DNA from 3 places in the Metabacillus sp. 113a genome. Region 3 is predicted to be linked to each of the others. Evidence: riboswitches for the same ligand, from Rfam matches in the RefSeq annotation. Region 3 holds a riboswitch; each other region holds the start of a gene.
The links. Region 3 has a riboswitch for cyclic di-GMP ahead of ACQCVE_RS00570 (anti-repressor SinI family protein). Riboswitches for the same ligand answer to the same signal wherever they lie in the genome.
Positions count from the first base shown of each region.

Region 1: another riboswitch for cyclic di-GMP. It lies ahead of ACQCVE_RS07370 (putative glycoside hydrolase); the one in region 3 lies ahead of ACQCVE_RS00570 (anti-repressor SinI family protein).
Region 2: another riboswitch for cyclic di-GMP. It lies ahead of ACQCVE_RS06290 (swarming motility protein SwrAA); the one in region 3 lies ahead of ACQCVE_RS00570 (anti-repressor SinI family protein).

Region 1 is NZ_JBNILJ010000003.1:234,825-237,088, forward strand. Features, by position in the region: gene ACQCVE_RS07365 (hypothetical protein) at 1-914, opposite strand, end outside; cyclic di-GMP riboswitch class I at 958-1,049, shown strand; gene ACQCVE_RS07370 (putative glycoside hydrolase) at 1,086-1,946, shown strand.
Region 2 is NZ_JBNILJ010000002.1:410,503-412,766, reverse strand. Features, by position in the region: gene ACQCVE_RS06295 (hypothetical protein) at 1-848, opposite strand, end outside; gene ACQCVE_RS06290 (swarming motility protein SwrAA) at 1,038-1,439, opposite strand; cyclic di-GMP riboswitch class I at 1,620-1,704, opposite strand; gene ACQCVE_RS06285 (5'-nucleotidase C-terminal domain-containing protein) at 1,802-2,264, opposite strand, start outside.
Region 3 is NZ_JBNILJ010000001.1:100,115-102,378, reverse strand. Features, by position in the region: gene ACQCVE_RS00580 (DEAD/DEAH box helicase) at 1-244, shown strand, start outside; gene ACQCVE_RS00575 (YqhG family protein) at 260-1,054, shown strand; cyclic di-GMP riboswitch class I at 1,212-1,301, shown strand; gene ACQCVE_RS00570 (anti-repressor SinI family protein) at 1,331-1,471, shown strand; gene ACQCVE_RS00565 (helix-turn-helix domain-containing protein) at 1,562-1,897, shown strand; gene sipW (signal peptidase I SipW) at 1,929-2,264, opposite strand, start outside.

The DNA.
Region 1 (2,264 bases), on a different contig from region 3:
TAAGCAAAGCTAAGCCTGTTTCCTGCCCACTTCAAACACCAGTCAAGCCATTGAATGTGATGGGCTGTACATGACTCAAGCTTTACACCATTCAGTGCCATCACATACCTCATCTCTCCGACTACAAACACAGGGCCTGCAATCATTGGAGAATCATCGGCTTCATCAGCCGATTTGAAAAGAACGCGGGGAGAGTGATTCATCACCTTGCTGATCAGTCCAGGAACGTCTTCTCCCCTGTAATTCGATTTTAGGCTTCCCACCTTATTTGTGTTGATTTTTGAGCGGATGGAATGTCCCTGAGAAGAAATATAATACAAAACAAGCTGGCTGCTTCTGAATCTCAGCTGCACGATTCTGACCAGTTCATTAAAAATCGTATCAGAATCTGTGAAATTCAAAGCCGTAACCATATCATACATTTCCGAAAATGCATCCTCGGATTCTAAAAACCGTTTCCTGTACAGCCGATTTACTTCCAGTGCATCTTCAAGTGCCTCTTTCAACTGCCTTTTTTCTTCTGAAGCCTCCTGATAAAGGGTTGTTAAATCCGAATACCGTTCCTGCTGGGAATTACGTGACAGACCTGTAAAAAGGAGGAGGAAAAAATACAGGAGAAGCGTTAATATGCTTTCGAAGTTTGTAAAAAATAAATACAAATCTCCGCCCTGGTTAACTTCGTAAAACAACGTGGTGATCACTGCACCGGAAAAAGGAATAAAGCCGGGGTAGATGCCGTATCTGAGAGAAATCAGTACAATAGCAACAGGCCAGACAAACAAGCCAAGTGCAGGAAGATTTTCGCTAAAATAGAAAATGGCTGCTGCATTTAATCCTGTCAGGGAAAATGCTTCTATTACTTTTCGTATTGTTTTCGACTGATTATAGATCAAAAGAATCACTACTTTCGGCAAAAAATAGGTTGATCTTACAAAAACAGGCTGATATGATTAGGCCTAAGGTGATGGGCAAACTTGCTGAAAAGCAAGGACGCAAAGGCATGGGTCGTCAGATTTCCTATGGGAGATACCGATCGCCAGCCTGCGAAGCTGCCATCCCTCGTTAAAAAAACGGAGGGATTACAAATGAATAACGTAATCAAATTTTTTGTATTGATCTTTTTTGCCGTATCCATTACTGTCTCTTTATCGTCTCCAGTCACTGCAGCCTCTGCAATGTCACACGGAAGCAACGGGATTCTTGACGGCGTGAAATCCTATAAGATTTACTACGATGCTCCTACCCCTGCAATTATCAGAAAAATGAAAGCTTATGATCTGGTGATCATAGAACCCCTCTTGTACACCAAAACCCAAATCGATGAGATTAAAAAGGGCGATACGAAAGTATACGGCTACATCAACTCGATGGAAGCCGATAATTGGAATACAGCATTTATCCGGAAACTTCTCCCCCAGGATTACTACCGGAGCAATGGACAAAAACACTATATCAAGCAATGGGATTCCTATTTGATGAATATGGGTTCTTCCCATTTCAGGCAGCTGCTTCTGTCAGAAATCCATGCACAGGTATACAGCAAGAATATGGACGGTGTCTTTTTGGATACAGTCGGAAATATAGATGATTATTTTAGCAGTAAGCCCGCTGAGCTAAAAAAGCAGCGGACCGGTTTGCAGCAGCTCCTTAAAAGCGTTACATCTTCCTACCCAAGATTGGGGATCATCCAGAACTGGGGAATGGATACATTGAAAGCTGCCAGCGCTGATTATGTAGACGCCATTATGTGGGAGGACTTTTCTCACCGGGTCGTTTCCAAGGACCAATGGTCTAGGAATCAAATTCTTGATTTAAAAGAGCTGCAGCAGGAAACTGGGCTGGAGGTTCTGACCGTCTCATTTGAACAGCACTCAAAAAGTGATGCATTTTCTGCAGCTCAAGGATTTAAGCATTACAAAGCGGTAAAAGACTTTAACCGCTGGTAATTCGACAAAAACTAGTACTCTAATCATAAACTCAATAACTGCTTACATTATTTGTAGCACACGCCCAGATTGAAGACAATTTCCAAATAGGCTCACCAGTTTCACCCTGCTTAATCATCCTGGTTCCTGCTCAAAACGGACTGATGTACACCATTCATTTTACCTACTTCTAATGTCTTAGTCTATTAAGTTTTTTAGAAAACATGACAATAGACATAAAAATATCATGCGTACAGTAAACCGTTCTCATGTTCTCTCCCCTTTTTTCTATTCGGTTTGCCAATCTGCCTGAGTCATTCTGAACAAAACTTTCACAAA
Region 2 (2,264 bases), on a different contig from region 3:
TCGTACAGCTTTTTCTTATAGCTGTAAAAAACTGTATCCCCGTCCCATGCTTGGGAGATCCCTCTGGAATCCGCAGGGATTTCATGCTCAACCTGATCATTTTTCGTGTTTATGACTAAAAGCATACTTTGGTTTTCCATCTTGGCATAGACTCTTCCGCGGGATAAATTCAGGTCGTACACGGATGCATCCTTTTGATACTTTTCCGGAAGGATGTTTGTCTTCTGGTTTGTGTCCAGATCCCATTTTATCAGGGCGGCAGGAGATCCTACCCCTACATAAAGAGTGTTTGTTTTTTCATCGTATTCGACACTTCTCGCGTACCGCCGGCCTTTCATTACCCCTCCGAGACTTTTAAAGCCTTCTTCTTCGCTGTAAGTAATAACAGATCCGCCATAGGAGGTTACCCCAAAAATCCGGTTGGACTTTTTATCGTACGTTAAATCCCAAATGGTGGTGTTGGAAGTGGTGGTTGCTTTTCCAAGATCCGTAATTTCTTTCGTTTCCGGATCGTAGCGGTACAGATGCTCATTCGGGGTGGATCCAACCCAGACACGGTGCTGGGGATCTATTTCAATGGACCAGGCCGCAGAAGCGCCCGGGAGTGTTTCAATATCCACGATTTTCTCTGTCTGAAGGTCAATCACTGCAAGCTTGGCAGGCTCACCCTGCAGCAGGGCGTAAAAACGAGGCTGGCCATATTGATCGAGTCCCGCCTTTCCGCGTATCACATTTACATACTTAACCTGAGGACCAAGGTTCTCAAAAGGTCCTCCTGTGGCCGATGCAGGAAAGGTCAGCAATGAAATGAGGAGCAAAAACGAAAAAAATAATCGAAGTAACTTCATGAAAATCCTCCATAACGATCAATATTGCATCATTGGATCTTTCAACTATGTTCTGCATTCAGCTGAAAAATTATGTCAAAATCGTGCAAGGTCCGGAGAAATATTCAGCTTGAAACAAGCAGCTGACCGTAAAAAAACACAAAAGCCCGTGAGATTCTACCTTCTGTTTTATCGCATGGTCCTGTTTCCTTAATGATATAACCCTTTGCTGTCTGTGTCACTGTTTACCCATAAAGAATAATTCAGCAAAGAAAAGTCGGCTTGCCGGAAAGAGCCCTCTGACTGGTCAAAAAGACTTTCCAGTATTTTCACATCTTCCTTCAGTCTTTTTATAGAGGTGTAGGCCTTTCGTTTTTGGCTGGAATGGAGGTGGAAGTGGATGTACTCCCTGATGATGGTTTCATCAATATGCTTTCCGCTGGTCAAATTTGTGTAGTTAATATAATACTGGCTGAACAATTCCAGCGCTTCCTCTGTCTTCGGGTTCCGTTTGATGTTTTTCTCTTTCATTAAACCCGTCAGTTCCCGCCTTAAAGTCTGATACCTTAATTGTTTGTTGTTTCGAATTCTCATGTTCGGTTCCCGATACAATGGCTGATCCTCCATCAAAGTTCATTTTGTTCTCGAATGTCTGGGATGATCTACATTGAGACGAAAGCCATCTTTTTCTGAAAGGCTTCGTTAAACACGGCAGGCGGATTCGCTCTTGCCAGGTTAGCGGCAGCGGGTGAAAACCAAATGTGTGTTTGAACATAGCCTTTCCGAATTGCAATTGGCAGCCTGACAATCCTGGCATGAATGCTTTAGACTCATGGCTTTGCGTCCTTATCTTTCAACAAGTTTGCCTTTTACGTCTGCTCCAGCTTCCCTGAACACGAGGACTATTATACTACAAATGATCCGGGAACCGTAAAAAAGGCTGGCAATTTAGCCAGCCTTTTCCTAAAATGCCATTATTGCTGTGAAGCGGCGTCCGTGATGCGTCCTTCTCCGCCTTCTTTAATCTCTGGATTCGTTTTTACGTACTCGCTGAATGTTTCCCAGTCTACGTAGCCAGGCTCGCTTACACGGCCTTCTCCGTATGCATTTTCAAATACAGTGTAGTTGTCTCCGCCTGCAGCTGTAAAGGTGTTGGTCGCTACTTTGTACATTTTTTCAGGGTCAAGAGCGGCATAAGCATCTCCGTCTCCTTTCACTTGAACGTCTGTGACACGTTCTCCGGCAGGTTTTGTGCTGTCATACGTGAACTTCATGCCGGCAACCTGAAGGAATGCACCGGATTGAGCTGGCGCCGTATCGACACTGTGCTCCAGAGCTTCTTTAATTTCTGAGCCCTTTAAGTCCATGATGGCCAAGGAGTTTCCGAAAGGCATAACGGTCAGGATTTCACCCATCGTAATGGTTCCCTGATCAATG
Region 3 (2,264 bases):
CACCGTGGAAGAGCATATTCTAAAGCTGCTGTATGAAAAGATTGATTTGTTTGAAAAGGTTATAGGACAGCTGGATGAAATTCTGGCTAAATTGGAAATCACAAATTTTGAAGAACACCTTCAGGATATCCTCTTTCACTCATCAACGGAAGGCGAGATGAAAATCAAAATGGAAAACCTGACCTCAATCCTTGATTTCGGCAAGCAGGAAACAGAGGAACAAAAAGCATCCGGCGGTATTTAAAAAGGAGGGAACTGCATGAACCAGCAGCAAATTTATGGATTGCTAGAGAGATTTTTCAAAGCGAATTATTGTGACGTCTCCGGTAATGGTGCCGGGTCTCTGGCCATTCAGCTGACACCGGACATGGATAAAGAGCTGATGAACCGCCCTTTTTACTGGCATTACCTGGAGAAAACCGGCGGAGAGCCCAACCCGATGAAACTTCATTTGCTCACAGACCGGGACGCTGAAACGGAAAGTGAAAAACCTGAATTTATTCACTTCGGCTCTCCAAGGCTGCATCAGATTTTTCGTTCTGCACAAAAGCTCGGCTCTTTCGCTCGTATGTATGAAAAATCGGCTGCAATCCAAGGCCAGCAGCCTCTTCATCCGTGGCTTGGGATAAATATTACAGTCTCTTATCAATGTGACATGAAAAAGGACGTTGTCTATTCCATCGGGCTGCACTTAATCAGCGGAACCATGGTGGAGGGTTTTCAGGACCGGCTGAACGAGCTCGTTCTGACACCGACCATCCCCGATTTCAGCTTCACCCTCTCCCCTCTGATCCTGCCTAAAAGCGGGATGCAAAGGATCAGGACACATATAGAGCAAAGAATTTCAGAGGATGACCATACATGGGCAGAAGAAGCGAAGCAGCGCTGGAATGCTGATTTAATGCTCCTGCACCATTTTTATGAGGACATGGAGGAAAAGCCGGAAGTGTACGAGCTGGAGAAAGGTGCGTTGAAAGACTTATATGAACCAAGAATACATATTTCTGTCAATAACGGGGGTATTTTTTACCTGAACGAAAAAACAATTTTTTAATAATATCGGCTGAAAAAACAAGAATATTAAATTATTTTTCAATTTCGACAGCTTTCGGCAACTTTTTTCCATCCTGCTATTTATAATCATAGTACAAAGGTTACCTTCCCAGCCATGGACCAAAGTATTAGCTCAGACGGAATGATAGCTTTCACCAGTCAGACAAAGGCAAACCTGCTGAAAGGCAGCGACGCAAAATCACGGGTCTAAGGTTGCCGGAGGCAATGATGATCGCCGGATTGCCTGAAATACATACGTATTTTAGGAGGAAAAGGGATGGAAAATGTTATGGTCAAAGAAGAAATGGATTTGGACTTGGAATGGAAGGATTTAATCAAAGCAGCATTGGAAATGGGACTAAGCAAAGAAGACATCCGCACCTTCCTTCAAACGAATCAGGATGAAAGAAACAGCTGACAGTTTGTCGAAAAAATTTTGTCGATTTTGTTCGATTTACCGAAGAAAACCCTTCGTTATATGCTATAATGACTAAGGGAAGGTGATGTTATGATCGGAGAACGCATTCGCAAATACCGCAAAGAAAAAAACCTATCACTATCTGAACTAGCAGACCGAGCAGGCGTTGCAAAATCTTATCTGAGTTCGATCGAACGTAATCTCCAATCCAATCCATCGGTACAATTTTTGGAGAAGGTTTCAGCTGTGCTTGGTATTTCTGTAAACACCCTGTTGAACGGAAATACGGACGATGCATATGCGAGCCAGCTTGATCAGGACTGGGCATCACTTGTTAAAGAAGCTATGCAATCAGGAGTTACAAAAGATCAGTTTCGTGAATTTCTGGAATTTAATAAATGGCGGATTAATCAGCCAAAAAAATAAACGGTCAGGACACTTGTCCAGGCCGTTTATTTTATGTACTGTCTGATTTTTGCTGGTGAAGTTCTTCAATTTTCAGGATTGCCTGCCAAATGGTTGATATCGAATAAATAATCAAAAGAATCCCCGGTATGATCGCAAGGAGGGCTCTCCCCTCTTTTGACCGTACATAGCTGCTGATGTATCCTGCATAAGGAATGGTCGACCCCGTGTATTCAGCCACTACATTTTGCGCCAGAACCGGGTCTGAGTCCTCAGATTGATTGTGATCCCCTTTGGTTCGGTACACAGCTTGACCGCCGCTCATTGTTTTTCCGGTAATTCTATGGGTTGCCAGATCCTTTTCATTCATCCAGTATGTGATGACATT